Linked DNA regions of Variovorax paradoxus. The protein of the gene in region 2 binds, or shares a complex with, the protein of the main gene of each other region. Links are inferred from orthologs where the notes say so. Each region holds a gene or a part of one and is shown on either strand. Other genes may lie near its edges.

Region 1 (3,109 bases), 590 kb from region 2 along the record:
GAAAAAAGTAGCGAACTATTCAGTGATGCCCGCACGCGCGAGCAGATCGCTGACCAGTTCGAGCCGCATCAGCGGGCTCTCGAGTTCCATGAGCCGTTGCCGCAGTTCGAGTTGCATGGGCACCAGTTCGCACCAGCGGTTGGCAACCCAGCCGCAGTCGTTGAACTGGTAGGGCTCGCCCATGGGCAGGCGCACGGCCTCGGTGCCCTGCGCGCGGCGGCGTTCTTCGAGCGTGTCGACGAGGCGCCGCAGCGCCGTGGCGGTGTGCTGCAGGTCGTCCGGAATTTCGATGGCGGCGTCTGCAATCACTGCTTCGACTTCAGCCACCCACAAGCCGTATTTCTGCAGCTCGGTACGGCGGACCCGGAATCGCTGGGTGCCGACGCATTCGATCTGGAGCAGGCCGCTTTGCGGTGATTCGAACTCGCGAATGACGGCCAGCGTGCCGATGGCGGCAAAGCTTTCGGCGTCGGCACCTGCCTTGCGCACTTCGCTGCCGCTTGTGAGGCTGACCACGCCGAAAGGTGCATCGGCCTTGCGGCATTTGCCCACCATGTCGAGATAACGTACCTCGAAAATACGCAGCGGAAGCACGCCGCCCGGAAAGAGAACCGTACCGAGCGGGAACAATGGCAGTGAATGCAGAAGGGGCTGTGTCGTCATCGAAGAACCTTGCATGGCTATCATCGCATTCCGCTCACGACCCTGCCCCATGCTCTACCAGATCCCCTCGTTTCTTCTCGACGTGATCGTCGGCCTGCTCGGCGGCGCCTGCCTGCTGCGCCTTTACATGCAGTACCACCGGGTGCCGTTCGGCAATCCGCTCGGGCGCTTCGTGTTTGCGATTACCGACTGGATCGTGCTGCCGCTGCGCCGCATCGTGCCGTCGGTCAAGCGCTGGGACCTGGCGAGCGCCATCGCGGCGTGGCTGCTGGTGATCGTGAAGTTCCTGCTGCTGTGGCTGCTGATCGGCAACCTCGGGCGAATCGCGGCCTTGCCGCTGGTGTCGCTGGTGGGGCTGATGCAGCTCGCGGTGTCGGGCCTTACCGCGCTGCTGGTGGTCTATGCCGTGCTGTCGTGGATACCGGGCGCCTCGCCGATGTTGCTCGACCTCATCTCGCGGTTGGCCGAGCCGCTGGTGCGGCCCTTCCGGCGCTTCATTCCGCTGATTGGCGGCGTGGACCTGTCGCCCCTGGCCGCGATCGTGGTGCTGCAGGTGATTGCCATCGTGCTGGGCAACCTGCTGGTGTGGGCCTACCGGCTGGGCTGAGGCCCTTCCGGCAGCATTCTTGTCAGATGACTGCGTCGGCGGGCTGACGCAGCAGCATGGCCAACGTGCTCGCAATAGTCTTGCGCAGCTCGCGGCGGTCGCTGATGAAGTCGATGGCGCCCTTGGTCTGCAGGAACTCCGCGCGCTGGAAGCCTTCAGGGAGCGTCACGCGCACGGTCGATTCGATCACCCGCGGGCCGGCAAAGCCGATGAGCGCCTTGGGCTCCGCAATGACCACGTCGCCCACGAAGGCGAAGCCGGCCGAAACGCCGCCCATGGTGGGGTCGGTCAGCACGCTGATGTAGGGCAGCCCCTTCTTCGCAAGGCGCGTGAGCGCCGCGTTGGTCTTGGCCATTTGCATCAGCGACAGCAGGCCTTCCTGCATGCGTGCGCCGCCGGTGGCGGTAAAGCAGATGAACGGCACCTTCTGTTCGATGGCCGTTTCGACGCCGCGCACGAAGCGCTCGCCGACCACGCTGCCCATGCTGCCGCCCATGAATTCGAATTCGAAGCAGGCCACGACCACGCTGATGCTGTGGACCGAGCCGCCCATGACGACCAGCGCGTCGGTTTCGCCGGTGTTCTCGAGCGCTTCCTTGAGCCGCTCGGGGTACCGGCGGCTGTCCTTGAACTTCAGCGCGTCGACGGGGAGCACTTCCTGGCCGAGTTCGTAGCGGCCTTCGGCGTCGAGGAAGGCGTCGAGCCGTGCGCGGGCGCCGATGCGATGGTGGTGGCTGCAGCTCGGGCAGACATTCTGGTTGTGCTCGAGATCGGTCTTGTAGAGAACCGTCTCGCAGGCGGGGCATTTGATCCACAGGCCCTCGGGCACCTGGCGGCGCTCCGACGGGTCGGTTTGTGCGATCTTGGCGGGTAGCAGTTTTTCAAGCCAGCTCATAGGACTCCGGATTAGCTCCCCTCTTCCGCAATGCGGAAAAGGGGCTGGTGAGGGCAACGGCGATTATCTGCCAGCCGCGTTCTTGGGGGTAGCTGCGGGCAGGGCGTCGAGCGCCTCGCGGATACCGGCGAGAAATTCACGCACGGTGGGCACGACCTTTTCGCGCGGCTGTCCGTCGATCAGCTGGATGATCTTGGTGCCGATCACGACCGCATCGGCCGCCGATCCCACGGCTTGGGCCGTGCGTGCATCGCGAATGCCGAAGCCCACGCCGACAGGAATGTTCACATGCTCGCGGATGCGCGGGATCATCTGGCCGACAGCCTCGGTGTCGAGGTGGCCGGCGCCCGTCACGCCCTTGAGCGAGACGTAGTAGACGTAGCCGCTCGCAATGCGCGCGACCTGCGCCATCCGTTCGTTGGTGCTGGTGGGGGCCAGCAGAAAGATCAGGTCGATGTTCGCGGCCTTGAGGTCGGCGGCGAAGTCTTCGCATTCCTCGGGCGGGTAGTCGACCACCAGCAGGCCGTCGACGCCAGCCGCCGATGCATCGCGGATGAACGCCTTCTTGCCATGCACGAGGTCATAGCGCTCGACCGGATTGGCGTAACCCATCAGCACCACGGGTGTGGTCGTGTCCTTCTGCCGGAAGGCGGTGACGATGGCGAGCACCTGCTTCATGCCGACGCCCAGCGCCAGCGCGGCCTCACCGGCTTTCTGGATCACCGGGCCGTCAGCCATGGGGTCGGAAAACGGCACGCCGAGCTCGATCACGTCGGCACCGGCTCCCACCATGCCGTGCATCAGCTCGGGCGTGATGTCGGCAAAGGGAAAGCCGGCGGTAACGTAAGGAATGAGCGCGCGGCGGCCGTCTTTTTTCAGCGCGTCGAAGGTGGCGGCAATGCGGCTCATTATTTGCCTCCCTTCACGCTCAGGCCGCGCATCGA
Region 2 (4,519 bases):
TCGTTGGCTTCGAAGTCGGACCACAACTCGTCGGCAATGATTCCGTGCGCAGGCAACACGAAGGCAGTCGCGGACGGCGTGGCAGCTGCAGGGCTTGGCGCCGGCGCAGGCCGGGTCTCGGGAAGCGGTGCAGGCGGCAGAAGCTCGTCCGTCTCTGCAGGCGACGCCGAAGGGGCGGCGTCCGACGCTTCGTCATGCTCCGATTCGTCGTCGAAGAAATCCGCGTCGTCCGGGGCGCTCGAAGACTCCGGCACAGCCTGCTCGGCCGGTGAAGGATGCTGTTCGGACGGCCCGGGCTCCGCTTCGGTTTTGGCAGAAGGCTCCGGCGGAGGCGGGGTCGCCGGACCCGGGACACCGTCCGGCGACTCATGCAGATCGAGCGTGGCGTCGAACACATGGCTGCAGCGGCCGCAACGCACCCAGCCATCTGAGATGCGAAGCTGGTCGCGCACCACCTTGAAGGTGGTGGCACAGGCGGGGCAACGCGTGACAAGGCTCATGACCGGGCGATTGTAGGGTTGAGCCCCCGCCTCGCGAGCGGTGCGCGGCGGTGCGAAATCCCGGCCGCGCTGCTCAGCAGCGAGCCGTCATGAGAATCCAGCCGTCCTCGCTGTCGCTGACCTCGAGCGCGGCATAAGGCGCATAGGCCTGCTTCAGCTCGTCGGCCTGCCGCTCGAGAATGCCTGCGAGCACCAGCGATCCGCCCGGCGCCACGTGGCTGCGCAGCAAGGGCGCAAGCACCTTGAGCGGCGTCGCGAGGATGTTGGCCAGTACCGTGTCGTAGCTGCCTTTCGCCGCTTCCGGCAGGCCGGCATTCAGGCGCACACCATTGGCTTCGGCATTGAGGCGCGTCGACGAAACGGCGGCCTCGTCGATGTCCACGGCGTCGATATCGAGCGCGCCGAACTTGGCCGCGCCAATGGCAAGAATGCCGGAGCCGCAGCCGTAGTCGAGCACGCGCTGGTTTCTGAATGCACCCTCGCCCTGCTTCGCAATCCAGCGCAGGCACATGCGGGTGGTGGGATGCGTGCCGGTGCCGAAGGCAAGCCCCGGGTCCAGCCTGATCAACTGCCTGGCTTGCTCGGGCGGCTCATGCCACGTGGGCACGATCCAGAACTCGGGCGTGATCTCGACCGGCGCGAATTGCGACTGCGTGAGCCGCACCCAGTCTTGATCGGGCACCGGCGCCACGCCGAGCACCTCGCAACCTTCGAAGAAGTCTTGCAGCGCGAGCACCGATGCGGCCTCGTTTGCGAGTGCTTCGTCGGCAAACAGCGCAATGACGCGCGACCGCTGCCAGCCCTCCTTGGGCGGCGGCATGCCGGGCTCGCCGAACAGCGCCTGCTCGGCATCGGTCTGCGCATCGGCGTCTTCCACCGAAACGCTCAGCGCATCGAGTGCGTCGAGCGCATCACTGAGCATTTCGACCCGGTCTTCCGGCGCCATCAGGCGAAGTTCAAACATGGTGGCGTCCGGTGCTCTCTGTTCAGCGCTTGTGGGCAGCGAGCCACTCTTCCAGGTAGTGGATGTTGGTGCCGCCGCTCATGAACTTGGCGTCGACCATCAGTTCGCGGTGAAGCGGAATGTTGGTCTGGATGCCTTCGATCACGGTTTCGTTCAGCGCCGTGCGCATGCGCGCCATGGCCTGCTCGCGCGTGTCGCCATACACAATGATCTTGCCGATCATCGAGTCGTAGTTAGGCGGCACGAAGTAGTTGGTGTACGCATGCGAATCGACGCGCACCCCGGGGCCGCCCGGCGGGTGCCACATGGTGATGCGGCCCGGCGACGGCGTGAACTTCCAGGCGTCTTCGGCGTTGATGCGGCACTCGATGGCGTGGCCGCGCATTTCGATCTGGCGCTGCGTGAACGGGAGCTTTTCGCCCGCCGCCACCATGATCTGCGTCTTCACGATGTCGATGCCTGTGGTGAACTCGGTCACCGGGTGCTCCACCTGCACGCGCGTGTTCATCTCGATGAAATAGAACTCGCCGTTTTCATACAGGAACTCGAAGGTACCCGCGCCGCGGTAGCCGATTTTCTTGCAGGCCGCGGCGCAACGCTCGCCGATCTTCTCGATCAGCTTGCGCGGAATGCCGGGGGCCGGCGATTCCTCGATCACCTTCTGGTGGCGCCGCTGCATGGAGCAGTCGCGCTCGCCCAGGTAGACCGCGTTCTTGTGCTTGTCGGCCAGGATCTGGATTTCAACGTGGCGCGGGTTCTGGAGAAACTTCTCCATGTACACGGCCGGATTGTTGAACGCAGCGCCGGCTTCCGCCTTGGTCATCTGGATCGCGTTGACCAGTGCCGCTTCGGTGTGCACCACGCGCATGCCGCGGCCACCGCCGCCGCCGGCGGCCTTGATGATGACCGGGTAGCCGATGGCGCGCGCAATGCGCTTGTTGGTGGCGGCGTCGTCGGAGAGCTCGCCCTCGGAGCCGGGCACGCAAGGCACGCCGGCCTTGATCATGGCCTGCTTGGCCGAGACCTTGTCACCCATCGTGCGGATGTTGTCGGGCGTCGGGCCGATGAACTGGAACCCGCTTTGCTCCACGCGCTCGGCGAAGTTGGCGTTTTCGCTCAGGAAACCGTAGCCGGGATGGATGGCTTCGGCGTCGGTGACCTCGGCCGCCGAAATGATCGCCGGCATGTTGAGATAGCTCAGCGACGACGGTGCCGGGCCGATGCACACGGCCTCCTGCGCGAGCTTGACGTACTTTGCGTCCCGGTCCGCTTCGGAATAGACCATCACGGCCTTGATGCCGAGCTCGCTGCAGGCGCGCTGGATCCGGAGGGCAATTTCCCCCCGGTTTGCAACCAGGATCTTCTTGAACATGGTCACTCGATGATGAACAGCGGCTGGCCGTATTCGACTGCCTGACCGTTTTCGCCGAGGATCTGAGTGATCGTGCCGGACTTGTCCGCTTCGATTTCGTTGAGGATCTTCATCGCTTCGATGATGCAGACGGTGTCGCCCTCGTTGACCTTGCTGCCGACTTCGACAAAGGCCGGTGCGCCAGGGCTGGACGAACGATAGAAGGTGCCGACCATCGGCGACTTGACTGCGTGCCCGGTGGGGGCGGCTTCGGCTGCCGGCGCGGCAGCAGCAAGCGCGGGCGCCGCAGGCGCACCGGCGGCGGGAGCAGCGGCAGGAGCCGCCACGGTCTGAACATATTGCACCGGGGCAGCGCCGCCGCCCTTGACGATGCGAACCTTGCCTTCGGTTTCGGTGATTTCCAGTTCGGAAATATTGGATTCAGACACCAGGTCGATCAGTGTCTTGAGTTTGCGCAGATCCATGAGGCTCCAGTGCCGACTTTGCCGGTCATTAGGATGTAACTTGGCCAAAAATCGTCGATCTTTAGCGATTGGCGGCGAATGCCGAGGTGTATCTGATTCTAACCGTGAACGAGTTCACGTCGCCAAGTGTCCAGATCGGTGGGCTCGAGCTTGCCCATTTTACGAGCCGCCACGGTCCCCGCGCCCGTAAGAACCAATGTGAACGGCAGCCCGCCAGCCGTGTTGCCAAGGCTTTTTACCAGTTCAGTGCCCTGCAAACCGGCTAGTCCGAGAGGATAGCCGACCGGCGTCTTCTGGAGGAATTTGCGGACGGCGCTCGGCTGATCGATGGCCAACCCAACAACTTGCCAGCCGTTGCCGCCATTTTCGCGAAAGAAGCGATCGATCATTGGCATTTCTTCCACGCACGGCGGACACCACGTGGCCCAGAAATTCAGCAGCAGCGGTTTGCCGCGCAGTTTGGAAAAAACCAGTTCACCGCCCTCCGGACGGTCGAAGCGCTGCTGCCAGAACGCCGCGTCCAGCACTTCGCCTTTGGTGCTGCCGCCGCGCTCACGCCACCACGCGCCGCCCAGGCCTGCCGCGGCGGCCGCGACTGCCACGCCGCCATACATGAAGCGGCGCCTTGCGGGCGAAGAAGTCATTCACTTGTCCTTTTCTCTTTCAATCAGCCGGCGCAGCGCGGCCAGGTCGCCGCGCGGGGTACGCCCCTGGGCGTCGGGCCGGAGCGCCCCACGCAGGTCGTCGAGGTCGTAGACCAGCAGGTGGACCCCGATTTCCTCGCCCAGCGCCCGGCTCGCGGCATGCACGCTCAAGGCCTCGACCTGCTCACCGTGAAACCCGGTGACCATTCGCGGCTCGTAGTCCACGTGATGGTCGATGAGGGCAATTTCGGCCGACTTGGAATCATCGCAGAACAATTGAATATAAATGTCTGACAGCCGCGTGGCCGTGCCGTGCCAGACAGCTCCCCCGATGTGCGGCCGGAACGCCGCCATGCGCTCCATCCATTCGAGCGCGAGCAGCCGCAAGGCATGCAGTTCCTGCGGCTGGGTGTCGGCGCAATAAAGCGCAATGTAGTCGCGCACTTCGGCCTCGACCTCGTCGTTGTTCGGCAGCGCCGTGCGCGACGACAGGCCAAGATCTCGCACTGCCCGGCGCTTGGCCGGGCCGTACTCCAGCCCCTCCTCGACAACGAGGCGGGCTGCGGTGGCGGCGA

The links. The genes of interacting proteins can lie anywhere in the genome.
Region 1: the proteins of accC (region 2) and accD are in contact, whole or in part, in a solved structure (PDB 8UXZ), measured with the Escherichia coli proteins. The link is inferred for Variovorax paradoxus from one-to-one orthologs.

Annotation. Positions count from the first base shown.
Region 1 is NZ_CP046622.1:1,560,829-1,563,937, forward strand. The notes cover bases 230-3,109. They hold accD (acetyl-CoA carboxylase, carboxyltransferase subunit beta), read right to left. Parts: upstream 2,166-3,109; coding sequence 1,293-2,165; downstream 230-1,292. Other genes in these bases: GOQ09_RS07220 (LON peptidase substrate-binding domain-containing protein), read right to left, coding at 230-663; GOQ09_RS07225 (YggT family protein), read left to right, coding at 713-1,270; trpA (tryptophan synthase subunit alpha), read right to left, coding at 2,229-3,074; trpB (tryptophan synthase subunit beta), read right to left, coding at 3,074-3,109. Outside these bases: more of GOQ09_RS07220, read right to left, coding at 16-229.
Region 2 is NZ_CP046622.1:968,548-973,066, reverse strand. The notes cover bases 662-3,554. They hold accC (acetyl-CoA carboxylase biotin carboxylase subunit), read right to left. Parts: upstream 2,837-3,554; coding sequence 1,487-2,836; downstream 662-1,486. Other genes in these bases: GOQ09_RS04485 (TlpA family protein disulfide reductase), read right to left, coding at 3,399-3,554; accB (acetyl-CoA carboxylase biotin carboxyl carrier protein), read right to left, coding at 2,839-3,300; prmA (50S ribosomal protein L11 methyltransferase), read right to left, coding at 662-1,464. In the rest of the region: GOQ09_RS04505 (zinc-ribbon and DUF3426 domain-containing protein), read right to left, coding at 1-500; more of prmA, read right to left, coding at 574-661; more of GOQ09_RS04485, read right to left, coding at 3,555-3,944; GOQ09_RS04480 (hypothetical protein), read right to left, coding at 3,945-4,519. UniProt on the Escherichia coli protein: This protein is a component of the acetyl coenzyme A carboxylase complex; first, biotin carboxylase catalyzes the carboxylation of the carrier protein and then the transcarboxylase transfers the carboxyl group to form malonyl-CoA.